DNA from 2 places in the Shewanella sp. HL-SH4 genome. Region 2 is predicted to be linked to the other one. Evidence: predicted binding sites of a transcription regulator. Region 2 holds the regulator's gene; the other holds the start of a gene.
What was found. The regulator sigma-54, encoded in region 2, starts transcription at its own class of promoters, with help from an activator protein. The targets are predictions, from matches to a motif close to GTTGGCACGNNNNTNGNNT.
Positions count from the first base shown of each region.

Region 1 (9,994 bases), 840 kb from region 2:
CTGTGTTAAGCATTGGTTTACTTATACGTTTTGAACTTACTACAGACTTTTCTTCCGCAGTAGATGCGACCGCTGTAGGCAATACTTTGCCATTAAGATGATCTGTGCCACTTGGCGATACCTTGCCGGCTAAGATTGAATCCATGGTTTGTTTATCTGAAATTGACGACACAGGTGTTGCCATTAAAATGTCGCTTTTACCTGCTAAAGTCTGCGAACTGCCTAGATTATTGTTCGCAGTCCAAGACGGAGAAAAAGAAGAGGTGTTGAGCTCATTTGCGCCATTCACAACCATAGCTGGAATGACATTCCCATCAATATTACCACGCAATACTGATGCAGGTGTCATAGGGCTATCCTCAGGAGAAAGCTGCTGGACCATTAGCTCTGCTAGGCCCAGCATGCCTTTGTTTGATAAATCCATCGACATTTGTTGGTCACGCATTTGCTCATAAAAAGCTGTGGCGTCACTATTAAAAGGGCTATCTGACTTAAATGCTTCGTTGGCATCTCGCATGCTTTTCATCAGCATTTGAATAAAAATACCTTCGAACTGTTTAGCCACTTCTTTAAGCGCGCCCTTCTCGTCTTTCTGGGCTTGAGCACGAAGTGAATCCAGTCCCCCTAGATCCAGAAAGTGCGAAGAATTTGACAGCTTTTCCATAGTAGTCCCGTAACAGAAGTCGGTCTTATTTAAATAATCACTTTAAAAAAGTGCCAATATTTAAATGATGATAAGTTCACCATGCAAAGCGCCTGCCACCTTTAATGCTTCAAGAATAGCTAGAACGTCTGAAGGAGCTGCGCCGACTAAATTCACTGCCCGCACTAATTCATCTAAGGTGGTTCCGGGGTTAAACATAAACATACGTCTATCATCTTGTTGTACGTCAATAGTCGTGTTGGTGGTAACAACGGTTTCTCCCCCTGCCAAAGCATTAGGTTGAGACACTTGTGTTGCTTCAGCTATAGTGACTGTGAGTCCTCCATGGGTAACCGCTGCGGGTAGTAATTGCACATTTTGGCCCACAACTATGGTGCCGGTTCTAGAATTCACTATCACTTTGGCTGACTCGTCAGCTGGTTCAACCTCTACATTTTCTAAGGTCGCTAAAAATGACACCCGTTGTGAGGCATCTCTTGGCGCACTAACTTGAATTGAACTGGCATCTAAAGCTCTCGCCATGCCTGGTCCTAACAAATCATTGATGGCATCTGCGGTTCTCTTAGCGGTAGAAAAATCAGCCCGGCGTAGGTTGAAGGTTAGGTGATCACCACTTGCAAACGGTGATAGCACACTGCGTTCTACAATTGCACCACTAGGAATACGTCCAACTGTTGGGGTGTTCTGTATAACGCTTGAACCGTCTAAGCCATCGGCGCTAAAGCCACTTACCACTAAACTGCCCTGTGCAATGGCGTAAACATTACCGTCGACCCCTTTCATAAAGGTTTGAATCAAGGTTCCGCCACGTAAACTTTTAGCCTCACCAATACTTGATACGGTGACATCTATTGTTTGACCGGGCTTAATGAAGGCTGGCATGTCAGCGTGAACCGCAACCACTGCAACGTTTTTCACTTTAGGTCTAACTGAATCGGGTAAATTTATACCGAAGTTTTTTAACATAGTTTTAAAGGTTTGTTCGGTGTACTGAGTTTTCTCACCAGTACCAGGCAAGCCAACAACAAGTCCATAACCAATAAGTTGGTTACTACGAACACCTTGCACATTGGCAATATCTTTAAGACGCTGTGCTTCAGTGGGTGTGGTAATGACCATACATGCAGTGAAAATCAAGACTAAAATAGGTTTAATATTCATGTTCTACCCCTTAAAAAGGCCACCACTCACCCATAAAGAACGAGCTTAACCAGCCCACTTTTTGGGTGTCGGCAAAGGTGCCGGTTCCGCTATATTGGATACGAGCATTAGCTACTCGTGTTGATTCGACTGTGTTATCTGGTGTGATATCTTGGCTGCGCACAATACCCGTCACGCGAATAAATTCATCGCCATTATTGATGGAGATCCATTTCTCGCCTCGAATAACCAGGTTACCGTTACTCAGTACTTGCATTACATTGGCAGAAATACTGCCATCTAAACTGTTCGATTGATCAGCATCAGCTTCACGTTTGGTATTCATGCTGTCTGAATAGCGTAAATCTAACGGTACCCCTTTAATAGAGATATTACCGCCACCAGCGTAAAGTGGATCGACACTTAATCCGGTATTTTTTTTCATTTCATTGTTGGCACTTTTGGTCGCCTGAGTAGACTCTTTCAATACAACGGTGATGATGTCACCTACTTTGTGGGCACGAAGATCCGAGTACAAACTTGAAGCTTGTGAATCTAAAAATATTGATCCCGTGGCTACCACTTGAGTCGAAGGTTCTTCAGGATAAACAGGCGCGTAAAAAGGATCATCTGGGATCGGCTTTTTCTGAGTAGAACTGCAACCGACTAACAGCATGGCTGTTGTAGCTAAAACAAGAAGTTTACTCATCACTGCCCCCTAAAGATTTTGATTAACATAAGACAGCATTTGATCTACTGCTGAAATAACCTTCGAGTTCATTTCATAGATCCGCTGACTTTGAATTAAATTAACCAATTCTTCTGTCACATTAACATTCGATGTTTCTAACGCGCCTTGACGAATTGCCCCTAAACCATTTTGTGAAGCAGTACCTTGAATAGGCGTGCCACTGGCACCGGTTTCGGTATAGAGATTCTGGCCCAGTGGATCAAGTCCAGACGGGTTGATAAAGTCTGTCATGGTAAGCTGACCGATTGTCTGATTATCTGTTGCACCAGCCAATTTAACTGACACTTCACCCTCAGCAGAGACAGTAATACTCATAGCATCTTCAGGAATAGTAATTGGCGGTTGCAATACGTAGCCTGAACCAGGGGTAACAATTTGCCCGGTATCATCTAAGCTAAATTGACCATTACGGGTATAGGCTGCTGTGCCATCAGGCATTTGGACTTCAAAGAAACCAGGACCTTCAATCATTAAATCTAATGAATTGTCGGTTGTGAGCATGTTGCCCTGGGTAAACACTTTTTGCGTAGCAACAACTTTGGTACCCGCACCTAAATTTAAACCATTAGGTAACTTGGTATTGTCGGCACTGATCCCACCGGCTTGGTTAATTGTTTGATAGAGCAAATCTTCAAATACCGCACGGCCTTTTTTGTAACCTATGGTGCTAGCATTCGCCACATTATTTGAAATAACCGCAATATCTGTTTGTTGGGCGTCTAAACCCGTTTTACTAATCCACAGAGCTGGATGCATAATAAATACTCCTAACCAATTCTTAGTAACGATGAAGATGAGCGATCTGCTTCTTCTGCATTTTTCATCATCTTCACTTGCATTTCGTACTGACGCTGAATATCTATCATCGCCACCATTTCATGTACAGGGTTAACATTACTGCCTTCAACAGCACCACTTTCAACTTGTACCATGGGATCTTTGGGTGCAGGCAAACCAGACATTAAGCGAAATAAGCCATCTTCACCGCGCATCATTTGATCATTGCCCGGATTAACAAATTTAATTCTGGCGACTTCCTCAATCACTTCAGCTGTCGCTCCCTGAGGGCGAATTGAAATGATGCCATCTTGTGAAATATGAACTTTATCGATTGGCAGTGGCAAAACAATTGGGCCTGCATCGCCCATAATTGGCGTATTACGACTATTAACCAGCAGTCCAGTACTATCGAACTTCAAATGTCCTGCACGGGTATAAGCTTCTGACCCATCAGCCGCTTGCACTGCAATCCAGCCATCACCTTTAATGGCAATGTCTAAGTCATTACCCGTCTCTCTGATAGGACCTGGAGAAAAATTAGACCCAGGGCTTTCAATCATTGAAAATACTCGCGTAGGCAAACCTTCGCCAAACGCCTGCATTGACCTTGCTTGGGTCATATCCGATTTGAAGCCATCGGTGTTGGCATTGGCTAAGTTGTTCGCACGAACGGCAAGAGCATTCATGCCTTGCTTTGCACCGCTCATTGCAACATACAAAAATTTGTCCATTTGCCGCTCCGTCAATAATGCTTTAAATAAAGATACTAACTAGACAAAGCAAAGGGCATGCCAACAATCACGGTCAATATAAGTAACTGATTTAATTAGGTGGGGATACGATTTAAAACATAGTATTGTGAATGAAGTGTCAAAAAAACACCGATAAGAGAAAGTGAAAAAAAATAATGAAAATAAAAGGCAAGGTGTTGCCGCTATGGGCAACACCTTATTAAAGCTAATATTATAAAAACCAATGAAACGAGTGCTGTCAGGAAGCTTATTATCTGATCTGCAATATCGTTTGGTTCAAGGTATTGTTAACTTCAAGCGTACGGGAATTGGCTTGAAAGTTACGTTGGGCAGAGATTAAATCAACTAATTCTGTAGTTAAGTCGACATTCGATTGTTCAAGTGATGAAGAACGAATACTGCCGAAAGTACCGCTATTTGCTTCGCCCGCTAATGCAGGGCCAGAATCTAAACTCGCCTTCCAGGCAGTATTCCCTACCTGAGTTAAACCTTGCTCATTTGCAAAGCGAACTAAAGCGACTCGCGATAAAGGCACAGTAGAACCATTACTATAGCTTGCTGTGACTAAACCATCAGCACCTATACCTACGTTAGTTAATCGACCTACTGTTGTACCATCTTGAGTTAACTCAGTGACTTCAAATGGTGAGGCATATTGTGTCGGATTATTAAAATCAATCGTAACAGTCTGTGAGCCATCAGCTCCAGGCCCTAATACATTGGCACCAGTAACACCCAGTGGCAGAGTTTTTAGCACTGTAGGATTGCTACCGGTATAAGTACCAGAGTCATTAAACTTTATGACAGATCCTCTCCAACCACCTGCAGTTTGTGCATCACGAGGTGCACCATCAACTAAACCATCACCCGTAGTATCAACACTATATTGGCCAGCTGCACCGTCTAAACTTACTGGTTTACCATCAATGGCATAAAATGCAACCCAGTTACTTTCACCTGTGTAGGAACCGTTTTCAGGCTTAATAAAGTAGCTGGTCATGATATGCGATTCACCCAGAGAGTCATAGATAGTCACTGAAGTAGAATTATTAAATGTATCTGCATTGTCAGGATCAAATGCAGCAGGGTCTAAAGGTGACTCACCGACATTTAGATTCATCTGTAGGCCGACTTTACTAGACATAATAGGACTTCCTGCTGTGTCTGGTACTTTAATTGCCTGTGTAGTGGTTAAACTCACTGAAGTCGAGTTACCGTCCTTATCCACAGGGAAGCCCTGTAAGAAGTTGCCCGCTGAGTCAACCATATAATTATTTGAATCAACCTTAAAAGCGCCTGCTCGGGTAAATGATTGGTCACGTGTGCCAATCCCTGATGAGGTCACAAAAAAACCCCCACCACTTATCGCCATATCCAAAGAGTTACTGGTAAGTTGTAAACTACCTTGGTGAAACTGTTGTGCTACTTGAGTTGTAGCAACACCGCCACCGACTGCAGTTTTGCTGTTAGAAAAAATTGAGTTAGCATACACATCGGCAAACTCCGCACGAGACTCCTTAAAGCCTATAGTATTTACGTTTGCAATGTTATTGGCTGTGGTATTTAGATCTTTTTGAGCGGCTGCAATACCACTTAATGCGATGTTAAAAGACATATTTCACCTCGAGTAATCAGGTTTTCTTTAATGACAATTTCTTGTCACAAGCGTTATTAAATTTATGATTCGGACACCGCAAGTACATCGGTCAATTTAATGCCACCAATACCTCGAAGATTGAGAATCGCCCCAGTTGCTGCTGTACCTAATGAAACACTCGTCACATGTGCATAAGTAGAAACAGGTAAATCTTGAGATTGTCCATCGACTTTACCGCTAGCTTTGATGACGTAAGCACCTTCAACCACAGGTTTACCATTTTTATCTAGACCGTCCCATGTCACGTCGACGTTTCCGCCAGCACTGCCATCAATATCAAAGGTCTTAATTAACTGACCTGACTCATCTTCAATACGAATGCTTATTTTATCAATAGCAGCAGGCGTGCTTACCACACCTTTAAGTTCAGGACTTGCCGGCGAAATAGATCCAGTGTCTGATGGGATCAACACTTTGCGCCCAACTAAACTAGAAGCTTGTAATGCCTGGCTTGAACTCATAACACCATTCAAATTGAGAATTTCTTTATTTAAATTCGAAATACCATCAACTGTTGAAAATGAAGCCATTTGAGCAATCATTTGATCATTATCAACTGGCTTAAACGGATCTTGCATTGAAAGTTGCTGACTAAGCAGTGCAAAAAAATCTTCCTGCTTAAGCATTTGATCTTTCGCAGCAGGTGTTTCAGGCGCATCAGGTAAACGAATACCATCTAAAAATGGGTTACCTGTTGTCGTACTCGTCGTGTTCGATTGGACGGTATTTTTACTGACCGTACCGGTATTAGACAATGCTGATGCCTGTTGTGGCAAAGATTGGCTACTATATGGATTAACGAGGCTCATCATTTACCTCCTACAATAATCATGTTATTTACCCATTCTAAGTGTTTGTTGCAGCATTGTTTTAGCTGCATCTGCGACTTGAACATTCATTTGATAAGAACGAGAAGCTGAAATCATATCAGCCATTTCTTCCATTACATTTACATTAGGCTTATAAATGAAACCGTCACCATCGGCCATAGGGTGATCTGGTGAATATTCTTTAACCAATGGCTTATCACTTTCAACAATGCCACTTACATTAACGCGATGAGAACCTGATTGCTGATGATTAGCTTTAGACATTTCAGCTTCAAATACAGGATGTCTGGCACGATAAGTTTGATCAATACTACTGGAAACAGAGTCAGCATTGGCAATGTTACTTGCGGTGGTATTTAAGCGGACAGACTGTGCTGTCATACCTGAACCGGCGACATTGAATATATTAAATAAGCTCATGATTAATCACCTCGTAATGCTTTACGCATACCTGAAAACTTACTTTCTAGGAATCCCAATGACATTTGGTATTCAATAGAGTTTTGCATAAAGGCTGATTGTTCTTGTTGCATATCAACCGTATTACCATCGCCAGTATCAGGCTGGTTAGGGACTCGGAATTTGACATGTTGCTGACTGAGAGCAGTTAAATCAAAATGCTTTTCATTAGTGGCACTCATCGTTAAACCTTTCTGACGAGAACTAGCAGCTTGCATTGCTGAGGCAAAATCGACATCGCGTGCCTTATACCCTGGGGTATTCGCATTCGCTATGTTACTTGATAGCACTTCAGCGCGCTGTGCCCTGACACCAAGGGAGTATTGATGTACCCCAAGTGCATTATCAAAATTAATCGCCATAAAATTGCCTCCATCAGCTAACTGATAGATATAAAGCAAAGGTTATGCCAATTATTTAATCAATGGGAGGATATATAGAGAGGAAAGCATGTGAAAAAAGTAACACATGCTTTTCAATAGGTTAAACTAGGTTTTCTTTTGGTAATATATACCAGGGTTACAGCGGACCATGTCAAATTCTTCTGTTAATCCGGAAATAGATTCTGATGCCCCAAGAAATAAAATACCTTTTGGGTTTAAAGCGGCAGCAAATTGCCGCAAAATTTTAGCCTTTGCCTCAGGCGCAAAATAAATCAATACATTACGACAAAAAATAATGTCGTATTTTCCTAAAAGCGTATAACTTTCAAGTAAATTATGCGCTCTAAAATTCACTAACCGCTTAACATTATCTTTGACTTTCATATTGCCATTAGGCAAAGCATCAAAAAACTGACGTTTACGTTCTTCTGATAATCCACGCGCCAATGCCAAGCCATCATATTCAGCATTTTTACAACGTTCAAGCATCGAAGGTGACAAATCAGTCGCTTGAATAGTCACACCACCAGGCAGTGCACCCGGCTTGCGTTGTTGATACTCTAAAGCGGTCATTGCTAATGAGTAAGGCTCTTGCCCTGAAGAACAAGCCGCAGACCAAATACGCAATGAACGACCTAACTTAGAATATTCAGGTAGTAAAGTATTATGTAATAAATCAAATGGATAACGGTCACGAAACCACAATGTTTCATTGGTTGTCATCGCGTCAATCACTTCCGCACGTAATTGACGTTCGGTGGGCTTCATTGAATGCTTAACCACTTCAGATAGCGAGGGTAAACTGTATTTGCCCATCAATGGTGCTAAACGGCTTCGTACTAGGTATTGTTTATTTTCACCTAAAACGATGCCGCTGTGTTGTTCTAAAAACAATCTAAATTGATTATATTCTGCTTCTGCGAGTGATTTATCTGTCACATTCACATCCTAATATAATGAGTTATATTTGCCCTATCATTAGAGCTTTTACGCATAACTAACATTCATGAATTTTCATGCTGCCTACTGCGTTCAATAGACAGAAAAGATTACAAACTTAAATGTTTGTTTACCGCTGCGGCTAATTCATCAGGATTAAACTTAGCAATAAAGTCATTTGCGCCAACTTTTTGTACCATTGCCTGATTAAATACGCCACTTAAAGAAGTGTGTAGCACAACCTTAATATTTTTTAACTTAGGGTCATCTCTAATTTCAGCTGTAAGGGTATATCCATCCATTTCAGGCATTTCAATATCGGAAATAATCAACGGGATCTCTAACGATACATCATCCATCTCTTTAGCTATAGCCTTGAGTTTGTTCAGTGCTTCTCTACCATCTTTGGCGGTATCAATTTGTAAATTTAAAGACTCAAGAGAACGAATAATTTGCTTACGTGCTACAGCAGAATCATCTATCACCATGACATGATAATTTTGTTCTCTGTCTATGGTTAATGTCTTATCAACTTCTTCACTGATTGCCGTTTTAACAGGAGAAATTTCATCAAGAATTTTTTCCACGTCTAAAATTTCAACCAACTCACCTTCAATTTCAGTAACGGCAGTCAAGTAAGAATAACGCCCAGCACCTTTTGGTGGCGGCATAATGGCAGCCCAATTCATGTTGATAATACGTTCGACAGAACTGACTAAGAAACCTTGAACACTGCGATTGTATTCAGAAATGATAATGAAGCAATTCTCAGTAGAAGTGAGTGGACGTCCACCTGTTGCAGCGCTTAAGTCAATGACTGAAATAGTAGCACCACGAATGTGTGCAACCCCTTTAACAAAAGGGCTCAGTTTAGGTAACTTAGTTAACGGAGGACATTGAAGCACTTCTTTCACTTTAAACACGTTAATGCCAAAGCGTTGACGGCCATTAAGCTTAAACAACAGTAACTCTAATCGGTTTTGGCCAACTAATTGAGTACGTTTGTTGACTGATTCCATGATACTCGACATAACACTGCCTTTTTTTATTAAAATATCCGAATAAATAGATACTAGCTTGTTTTACTTAAAAACATAAATCGAATCATGATTTGTCTTGATTAGTAGGATTAAATTTGTCCTTCCTGCTGCTCATGATTCGACTATGCACTGGGTCAAGCCAATAACTTACTACCGGCATGATTATTGCTTTTAAATTATATTAATTGCATTAGCAGAATAAATAACGAGATAAGTCAATATATTGTCGCTACAGCTTAGCAAACTATGCCGTATTTGATATCAAATAAGCACATACACAAGCGGCATCAATATTTTCAAAAGACTCTAGATCAATTTATTCTTTTTATCTTCATAGAATTTAAGTATAGGTGCATTCTGGCTAAACAAGCTAGTATCTTCATTATGAAAATATATTTTTTGTTATTTTTTTATTTATTGTTCAATTCATTAGCTGCTTTTGCTGATGAAGAAGCTAGCATACCCTCTGTATCGACCATAAGTGAGATGGCTGAAGAGGCTGTTAGAAAAAAATCCAATTAACACCTGATGCTCAGTTGATAATTACCCCTCAAAATTTAGAAGGTCGCTTAACGCCTCCGCGCTGTTATAAGCCATTA
Region 1 is NZ_CP195037.1:759,677-769,670, forward strand. It holds gene flgJ (flagellar assembly peptidoglycan hydrolase FlgJ) at 1-664, opposite strand, end outside; gene ACRWQL_RS04265 (flagellar basal body P-ring protein FlgI) at 725-1,783, opposite strand; gene flgH (flagellar basal body L-ring protein FlgH) at 1,836-2,513, opposite strand; gene flgG (flagellar basal-body rod protein FlgG) at 2,523-3,311, opposite strand; gene flgF (flagellar basal-body rod protein FlgF) at 3,323-4,066, opposite strand; gene flgE (flagellar hook protein FlgE) at 4,338-5,702, opposite strand; gene flgD (flagellar hook assembly protein FlgD) at 5,765-6,553, opposite strand; gene flgC (flagellar basal body rod protein FlgC) at 6,578-6,994, opposite strand; gene flgB (flagellar basal body rod protein FlgB) at 6,997-7,395, opposite strand; gene ACRWQL_RS04305 (CheR family methyltransferase) at 7,522-8,361, opposite strand; gene ACRWQL_RS04310 (chemotaxis protein CheV) at 8,466-9,386, opposite strand; partial or broken gene ACRWQL_RS04315 (flagellar basal body P-ring formation chaperone FlgA) at 9,932-9,994, shown strand, end outside.
Region 1: a site for sigma-54 is predicted at 7,429-7,447, ahead of flgB (flagellar basal body rod protein FlgB). Genes of this name have one in related genera too.

Region 2 (9,994 bases):
AAATTTACTCCCTACGAGGAATTAATCAAAAAATATAACGTTACTCCTGAACAAGTAGCTTATATTGGCGATGACATGGTAGATTTACCTGTGATGAAAGTAGTAGGACTTGCTGTCAGCGTGGCCGATGGCCATCCTTACGTGAAACAACATTGCCATATGATAACCACCATTAAAGGTGGTAATGGTGCCTTAAGAGAACTCACTGATTTGTTGTTATTAAGCCAAAATAAATTTGAAAGTGCCCATGGTATGAGCATATGAATCGAACCACACTGGCTATTTGTGCATTTTTTGGCTTAGCCTTGGTATTGTATTGGCAAGTACAAGTCAAACGTAACCAAATGGCGTTAATTAAAGATCCTAGAATTGAGCGACCTGATTTTGTGGCTGACAATCTTCGCACCACAGAATTTAATAAACTCGGGTTTATTGACAGCAAAGTTAGCGCCGAGCATATGGAACATTTCACCAGCACAAATACCACTTCATTTACTGCGCCTGTACTACTTCTTTACCCTGAAAATGGTAAAGCGCAGTGGCAAATAACAGCTAAAAATGCGACCTTAGATCAACATTCAAATGAAGTCAGTTTACATAACGATGTAGTAATTGATGCCATTGATATTGAAGAACCATTACAATCACTTGAAACTCAACAAGTCACCTTTAATTTAAACACTATGATAGGTCGTTCTGAAGAGTCAGTTACCATTAAAGGTAATGGTTTTATTATTCAAGGCTTAGGGCTATTTGCCGATCTCAATGCAGAACAAATTACCTTACTCAGCCAGGTAGAAGGGACATATGAACCACATTAAGTTTTTAACCACATTGCTCGGTAAAAGCAGTGTTATTTGCACTTTAGCGATTAGTGTATTGGCAGGCAACGCCGTAGCTAAAGAAGGCGATTTGAAGCAAGAGCTTAAAATTGCTGCCGTAAGTCAACGAGCAGACGTTAAAAATAATCAAATTATTTTTAACGGCCCAGTAAAAATTACCCAAGGCTCGATCAATATCGAAGCCGATGAACTGCGGGCATTTTCAGCTGAAAACGGCCAGACTAAAACGCTCATTGCGACCGGTAACCCTGCTACATTTTCACAAGAACTTGATGATGGTCGCATAGGTACAGCAAGCGCCAATGAAATTCGTTATGACTTAGCAACAACTGGACTGTTATTAACCGGTAACGCTAAGCTAGATCAAGCAGGCAGTAAAGTGACGGGTAACGTGATCCGTTACAATATCAATGCTCAGGAACTTATCGCTGAAAGTACCGGTAAAGGTGAAGATCGTGTTATTACCATTATTCAACCGGAAAATTTCCAAAATGATGAGTCACCAGCACAAAAATTACCTGAAATCCCGTTAAAAAAGCAAGGTAACCAATGACCCAAATTACCTTAACAGCTGAGAATTTAGCTAAAAGCTATAAAAGTCGTCAAGTGGTTAAAAGTGTCAGCTTAACTGTAAAAACAGGCCAAATTGTCGGACTACTTGGTCCCAATGGCGCAGGTAAAACGACCACGTTTTATATGGTTGTTGGTTTAGTCAAAAGTGACCATGGCCGCATTTTAATTGATGACGATGACTTAACTGCTGACCCAATGCATTTACGTGCGCGAAAAGGTATTGGCTATTTACCACAAGAAGCCAGTATTTTTAGAAAGCTCAGTGTGCAAGATAATATTATGGCCGTGTTGCAAACCCGAAAATCGATGACTTCGGATGAGCGAATTCAGGAATTGGAGCATCTTTTAGAAGAATTCCATATTACCCATATTCGCGATAGCTTAGGCATGTCGCTATCTGGTGGTGAAAGACGACGGGTAGAAATTGCACGCGCTTTAGCAGCCAATCCTAAATTTATATTGTTAGATGAGCCCTTTGCGGGTGTTGACCCTATTTCAGTGATTGATATTAAGAAAATTATTCTTCAACTCAAACACCGTGGCCTAGGCGTATTAATTACTGATCATAATGTCCGTGAAACACTTGATGTATGTGAGCGGGCATATATTGTTAGCCAGGGGAATTTGATTGCCGAAGGCACCCCAACTGAAGTACTCAACAATCAGCAAGTTCGAGCAGTATACTTAGGCGAACAATTCAAGCTATAGTTAATCTAAATAGGACCTGAAGCACTTGCTTGGCAAAATGTTTCTGGCGACTAAGTTAATTGATCGTGTATAGGTAAAGTAAAACCATTTGTTAAAAAATTGCGACTATCACTCACTTTAATCAGTGTAGAAAGCCGAATTCTTCTAGGGATCAGCAGTAATGAAAGCTTCACTCCAACTTAAAATGGGTCAGCACCTCACTATGACCCCACAGCTGCAACAAGCTATACGTTTGCTGCAGTTATCATCTTTGGAGTTACAGCAAGAAATTCAACAAGTATTAGATTCCAATCCTTTGCTTGAAATGGAAGATGAATTTTCAGCACTTAGCAACAAAAATGATAACTCCAAAGACCTATCAGAAACTGACTTCAATGAAGTAAGCGCACCTGTAGTCGAAAAAGACACTTCAAATGTCGACACCGCAGAGTCAATGACTAAAGAGCAAATGTCTGAAGACTTGCCAATGGACACTACCTGGGATGAAGTGTACAGCGCCTCCCCAATGGCAAGCCCTGGTTCGGGTTCTGGCAGCATGCCAAATGATGACATGCCCTTCCAAGGTGAAACATCCGAAGGATTATACGAGCATTTAGAATGGCAAAAAAATCTAACCCCTTTTTCTGAAACAGACCTCGCTATTGCCACTGCCATTATTGATGCCATTGATGACACAGGTTATCTCACCCAAAGTACTGAAGATATTTTAGAAGCTATGGGCGATGATTCTGTCGAATTAGACGAAGTCGAAGCGGTACTAAAACGTATACAACATTTCGACCCTCTGGGTGTCGCCTCACGTAGCTTAAGTGAATGTTTATTGATTCAACTTGTTCAGTTTGCACCAGACACGCCCCATATCGATAATGCCAGAATGTTAATCAAAGATTATTTAGATTTGATTGCTGGACGTGATTTTCGCACACTCATGCGTAAAACTAAGCTAAAAGAAGATGAGCTGCGCGAAGCAATTGAATTAATTCAATCTTTAAATCCACGTCCTGGCACAATGATCACCCCACCGGATGATGAATATGTTATCCCAGACGTGTCAGTGACCAAAAAGAATGGCCGTTGGGTCGTTGAATTGAACCCTGATAACATGCCAAAAATAGGCATTAATCAACAATATGCCGCCATGGCAAAAAGCAGTAAGAGTTCAACAGACACTCAGTTTATTCGAGGTCACTTACAAGAAGCCAAATGGTTTATCAAAAGCTTAGAAAGCCGCAGCGACACCCTGCTTAAAGTATCCAATTGTATTGTGCAATTTCAGCAAGGTTTTTTTGAGTACGGTGCTGAAGCCATGAAGCCTATGGTGTTGAATGACATAGCTGAAGCTGTCGAAATGCATGAGTCCACTATTTCGCGTGTCACCACACAAAAGTATATGCACACACCGCGCGGACTGTTCGAACTTAAGTATTTTTTCTCTAGCCATGTCAGTACTGATGATGGCGGAGAATGTTCGTCTACAGCAATTAGAGCTTTTATTAAAAAGCTGGTTGCTGCTGAAAACCAGAAAAAACCACTAAGCGACAGTAAAATGGCAGATCTTCTGGCAGAACAAGGGATTAATGTTGCACGTCGCACCATAGCGAAATACCGCGAAGCGATGATGATCCCTCCCTCAAACCAACGTAAGAGTTTATAATCTACCTAGGCAATTGGAGGATAAATATGCAAATCACCTTAACGGGTCATCATATTGAAATTACTGAATCACTAAGAGAATATGTCACAAGTAAGTTTACAAAACTTGAACGACATTTCGATCAGATCAATAATGTCCACGTAGTATTAAATGTCGAAAAGCAACAACAGATAGCTGAAGCAAAAGTCAGCTTGAATGGAGCTGAGGTATTTGCGACATCTGAACATGCTGACATGTATCACGCTATAGACGCCCTGATTGATAAACTCGATCGTCAGGTCATTAAACACAAAGAGAAATTAACTAAGCATTAATGATGGAACTTAGTACCATCCTGCAGCCGGAATGCACCTCCTGTGCCACACCGGGCAGTAAGAAAAAGGTACTGGAGCTTATCAGCGATTTAGCTGCAGCCCAGTACCCATCCCTCTCTTCACAAGAGATTTTTGAAAGCCTAGTGGCTAGAGAAAAAATGGGTAGCACAGGAATAGGCTCTGGCATTGCAATCCCGCATGGTCGTTTAACGTCCATCGTTCACCCTATCGCGGTTTTTATAAAGTGCGAAGAAGCGATTTCATTTGATGCTATCGACAAACAACCAGTGGATCTCTTATTTGCATTACTGGTGCCAGCAGACCAGTGTCAGCAACATCTCAGTACCCTATCCTCAATGGCTGAAAAGTTATCGGATAAACATATTCTTAAGCAGTTACGAAAAGCAAGTAACTCAACTGAACTCTATCAGGTTATCACAGCATGAAATTAGTCATTGTATCCGGTCGTTCGGGCTCAGGTAAATCTGTCGCACTTAGGGTACTAGAAGACCTAGGTTACTATTGCGTTGATAACTTACCACTGCCCTTAATTGGACGGCTATTAGAACAGCTTAGAAACACCAATGAACTGGTGGCTATAAGTGTTGATGTTCGAAATATAGAAGAGCAAGGTAAAGTATTACAGCAGCAGCTAGCGTGGTTATCTGAGGATACGGAAGTCATAAGCTTTTTTTTACAGGCAAGTGATGAGGCACTACTAAAACGTTACAGTGAAACCCGACGACTACATCCTTTATCGAAAAAGAATATGTCCCTACAAGATGCGATTCAATTTGAAGGTGAGCTACTAGCGCCTATTTCTGAATACGTAGACCATTTTATCGATACATCTAAGCTAAATATTTATCAACTTAGTGATCAGGTACGTGAAATTTTAATGGGCAGTGTTGATAAAGAGTTAGTGATCAATTTTGAGTCATTTGGTTTTAAATATGGCATGCCCGCCGAAGCCGATTTTATGTTTGATGTACGCTTTTTACCTAACCCACATTGGGAAATAGAATTACGCCCCTTTACTGGATTAGATGAACCGGTACAGGAATTTCTTGGCCAGCAACCGCTGGTAAATAAATTCATTTGGCAAATAGAAAACCTATTTGAAACATGGATGCCCCACTTAGAGCGCAATAACCGCAGCTACCTAACCATAGCTATTGGTTGTACCGGTGGCCAGCATCGTTCAGTTTATATCGCCGACCAGCTTGCTAAACGTTTTTCAAGTGGTAAAAAACATGTTGTTCAAGCAAGGCACCGAGAGCTTATAAATAAGCACAAATAATCGCAATAAAGTTACTTGTCGGAACTTAACTAAATGAGTCTTTTACAGCGCCAAGTCATCATATCAAACAAGCTTGGTTTACACGCACGAGCGGCGACCAAACTGGCTATTCTTGCTAATGCATTCAATGCCAATGTTACCCTGATCCAGGGTGATAAAAAAGGCCAGCGCCGCCAGTGTTTTAGGCTTATTAATGCTTGAAAGTGGCTTAGGTAAAACCATAGATATCATAGCTGAAGGGCCAGATGCACAATCAGCGCTTGATGCTATATGCGATTTAATTAATGACAAGTTCGAAGAAGGTTGTTGATCCTAATCACTTCCCCCAGCGATTGAATCTACGTTTTCATCATGAACCCACCTTTGCTTTAAAATAGCTAACCGTGTTTAATTTAACTTATTGAGTTGCTCGCTTAACCAGAGTTAAGTTGAGGTTAAATTAATGCAGTTAGGATAATTTAAATCTCCCTCCGAATTAGTGCAATTGCACCATTATATTGCATACCCTACGACCACCACAGAAACCATAAAATCATAAAACATTGAAAAAAAATAAAAAATAAATAAAAAAATAGTTGGCACGCTCTTTTCATATAGTAATTAGTACCTACAAAGTGGTACTAGATTTAAAGCTAGCAAGACTTATTGGAGAGAGCACTATGCGAAATACACAATTAACCTTAAATACGATTAATACTGTTTTTGGACATACTCTTAAATTGGCTAGCCCAATTTTTACAAAAATTCAGCAACACTACACATTTTTTGCCAATGTTGGTTTTAGTCAATGGGAAGTTGAAAAACGATAAATATCGGCATTCAAAAAAGTGGACTTTGATTATGAAAAAATACCTAAGCAATCGTTATCCAGACACACTAATCAATCAAGTGGTTAATCAAGTCACTCACCATAATCGCTTGTTATCAGAAGTAGCCAAGGAATATGGCGTTTCATCTAGAGTGGTATACCAATGGGTAAAATCAACGACTGAACCCGTTGAGGTTAAAAAAGATCTAATCACAGAACAAATAGCCTCTTTACAAAGGCAAATCCAAAGCTTAAATAAACAATTGCAAATGATTGCATAAACCAGTTTCGGCAAGGGTGTTTGGATATATTCAATTATTCCCCAGTAATTGGATATATCAATACAAACAACAACCACGCATAATAATATGGCGCTAGAAGCCTAATAGTGACGCACTAACGCCCTTGCCACTTTATCCGCACGACAATCCACAAGAGAACCCACAAGACAATAATTAGGCTAAGCCTCATTTAGCCCCTTAATAGTGAGTAATATTTTTACCGTTAACGCCAGCATTAAGATAATAAGGATTAGTCAAATTCAGATTATAACTACGACTTTTTACTTACTTCTATAATAATTAACAGTTTTTTACTCAACAATTTAGCGAACATGTCTTTTAGCCACTACACTTACCATTATTAACTAAAATCAATTATGTATGAAATTTCAACTCCCAGTATTTATGTTGCTTGTTGCACTATTATTCGCATGTCAGCCCGATCCAACGGTTACCCCACAAAACAATACGGTTAATGTTATCAAGATTGCAGTGTCTAATACTCCCTTATCGGCGCCTTTATTTATTGCACATAAAAAGGGTTTTTTTAAGCAGCATGGCTTAAATGTTGAATTAATAGGACACGAAGGTGGGGTAAAATGTTTTGAAGCACTTATCACTGAACAAGTCGATTTTGCCACCGCCTCAGAAACTGTAGCTATGTTTAATAGCTTCTATCGTAGCGACTTTGCTATTTTAACCAGTTTTGTAGAGTCTGATAATGATATTAAATTAATCAGCTTATCCGCGAAAAAGTATCAAAATCTAGCGAGTATTAAAAATGCCAAAATAGGTATCATCAAAGGTAGTGCCAGTGAATTCTTTTTTGATAGCCTGCTGATACTTCATCATCAGCAAGACTTGCCTTTAGAAAGAGTCTACCTGAAACCTAATGAGCTATTAGCTGCGCTAGAAAACGGTGAGGTAGATGCTATTTCTGCCTGGGAGCCATTGGGTTATCAAATATTACAAAAGAGTCAAAGCGCTAATCAGGTTATGAGTACCAAAGGGCTGTATAACCTATCGTTTAACCTGCTCGGGTTAAAGCAAAATCAAGTTAGTCTGAAAGATCGTCAAAGTTTACTTAAAGCGCTCAGTGATGCAATTGACTTTATTAGCGAGAACCCTACTGAATCGCAACTCATTGTCAGTCAAACATTAGACATGGATTTGCAACAACTGCGTTATTTATGGAAGGATTACTCTTTTCGAGTATCATTAAGTAATGCGTTAGTTTCAAACATACAGTCACAAGCCCAATGGGCAATTGACAATAGATTAGTCCTTAAAGATAATCGAATTGATGTCAGGATGATTATTGATAAACAGCTATTTGAATCCGCTATCAGTCAGCATCAGGATGAGCATTAATGACACTTGCGACACGACTAAAATTAACCGCTATTTTGTGTGCATTGTTAACGCTTGCAGTTGGTGAGGCTTTATTTCGAGCACACAACTACCAGCAGAAAATCTATCAACAACTTAACCATTCAATGCAAATTCAACTCAGCATTGACAGCCTTCGAAGCCAATTATGGCTTTATGAAGAATACGCTGACAAACTCAGTTTAACAGAGCTTAATGCCAGACAAGCTAGCTTAGCATTTGAGCTATCACAAAACATGCAGTGGAATACTAAGCAACAGCAAGTATTAGATAACCTAAATCGCCTTAACACCAATGTTAGAGTGCTATTTAATACTCAGCAAATCTCAAAAAATGGCGAGACACCTGCAAAAAGAACCTCCACCTCAGTGCGGTTACTTAAAGTAAAATACAGTATGAATATTGAAAGAATGACAGAGGATATGTATCGTCTGCATCAACTGACTATTTCACAGGCAAAACAAACCCAACAATCTTTACTCATATCTATTTCTTTGGTCGTATTACTACTCTCTGCCATAGCAACCCTTTGGTCATCTATCACGTTGATTAGATTTAAACGCGGCATGAAAGCGCTTAATGACGGCATGCGAAAATTAGCTGCCGGTGACTTAGAAAGCCGTATTGCCTACACAATGAAAGATGAGTTTTCCGAAATGAGCGACAATTTCAACCATATGAAGTCCTCATTACAGAACATCACAGTCAAAAAAGATCAGCTCACACAAGAGGTTGCCAGGCAAACCGCAAAGCTAACCGCACAGCAAGCCAAACTGACTTATTTAGCTGAACACGATGAACTTACCTCGATTTACAACCGCAGGGCCTTCATAAAACAAATCGATATCGCCATTGCTAGAGGCATAAGAAGAGATGACAAGGCTGCATTATTGTTTATTGACCTCGATAGATTCAAAATTATTAATGATACTTTAGGCCATCAAATGGGGGATGAAGTATTAATAACCATAGCTCAACGACTCACGTCTCACCTTCGTAGCAGCGACTTTGTGGGCAGGTTGGGTGGCGATGAATTTGTTGTATGGTTAGATTATATTGATGATGTGCATGATATTATTGCAAAAGTTAATCAGATAATCATGCTGATAGAACAGCCTATAATAGCCAATGGTGAAACACTCAGTGTGGGGGCAAGCATTGGTATAAGTCAGTTTCCATTACATGGTAATAGTAGTGGTAGCCTTGTTACCGCCGCAGATACAGCCATGTATCTGGCAAAACAAAATACTCATAACCACTACTGCTTATTTCAAAATATCAATTAAACCCGTTAGTCAGATGACATTAACAACCTATTTTGGCCGTACCTTTCATCATTTGTATCCCTTTACTCTACTTTGACATAAGTTTCTGTAGACCAGTCATAGACATACCTGACCCCTTGCCACTCGTATAATGTTTTACCCTCGACCTGAATCACTCTAGCATTTTCAGGTAAGGTTTTTATGCCACGGTCATATTGGATAGATGTGGTTGTTCTTTCTGGCGGAGTAACCACAACAGGTTCGACTCTGACCTCAGGTCTAGGATATTCGCTGTATCGATTATAGTCATTTCGATCATAATCATTTCGATTATAACCATAGTTTGCACGTCTGTTATTATACCAAGGGTCACGCCATCCCCAATCATTTCCCCATCGATAACCAGAACTCCAGCCAATGCCAATATTTGGCCCCCAGTGATTATTCCAGCCAGCCCCCCAACGCCAAGGGTTTTGGTAACCATATTGATTACTTTGTCGATAGTTGTGTCGATGGTTTGATTGGTACTCCTGTCGATGGCCCTGCTGATAACCTTGGCTAATGCTTTGCTGCTGAGCAATAGATGAGTCAGTACCTTGATTGAGCAGATCGAACCTTAGTGGCTCTTGTGCTAGAACGAAATGGCTACTGCTAATAAAAATCGCAAACAGCAGCGTCTTTACAATATTGATTTTCATGATTATTTACCTTTACATCCTACTACATATATAAATAGCTTTGCCAATGTCAAACCACTTAACACCAGTTTACACCTAAGTATATTAATCACACATAAATAACGCTTATCTAGCATGCCGATAGGGATCAAATGGCTTAACCTCAAATTATAAAAATGCTAT
Region 2 is NZ_CP195037.1:1,604,103-1,614,096, forward strand. It holds gene kdsC (3-deoxy-manno-octulosonate-8-phosphatase KdsC) at 1-264, shown strand, start outside; gene lptC (LPS export ABC transporter periplasmic protein LptC) at 261-821, shown strand; gene lptA (lipopolysaccharide transport periplasmic protein LptA) at 808-1,395, shown strand; gene lptB (LPS export ABC transporter ATP-binding protein) at 1,392-2,123, shown strand; gene ACRWQL_RS07960 (RNA polymerase factor sigma-54) at 2,284-3,777, shown strand; gene hpf (ribosome hibernation promoting factor) at 3,804-4,091, shown strand; gene ptsN (PTS IIA-like nitrogen regulatory protein PtsN) at 4,094-4,537, shown strand; gene rapZ (RNase adapter RapZ) at 4,534-5,391, shown strand; partial or broken gene ACRWQL_RS07980 (HPr family phosphocarrier protein) at 5,425-5,701, shown strand; gene ACRWQL_RS07985 (hypothetical protein) at 6,051-6,200, shown strand; gene ACRWQL_RS07990 (transposase) at 6,232-6,480, shown strand; gene ACRWQL_RS07995 (ABC transporter substrate-binding protein) at 6,862-7,851, shown strand; gene ACRWQL_RS08000 (diguanylate cyclase domain-containing protein) at 7,851-9,155, shown strand; gene ACRWQL_RS08005 (hypothetical protein) at 9,218-9,832, opposite strand.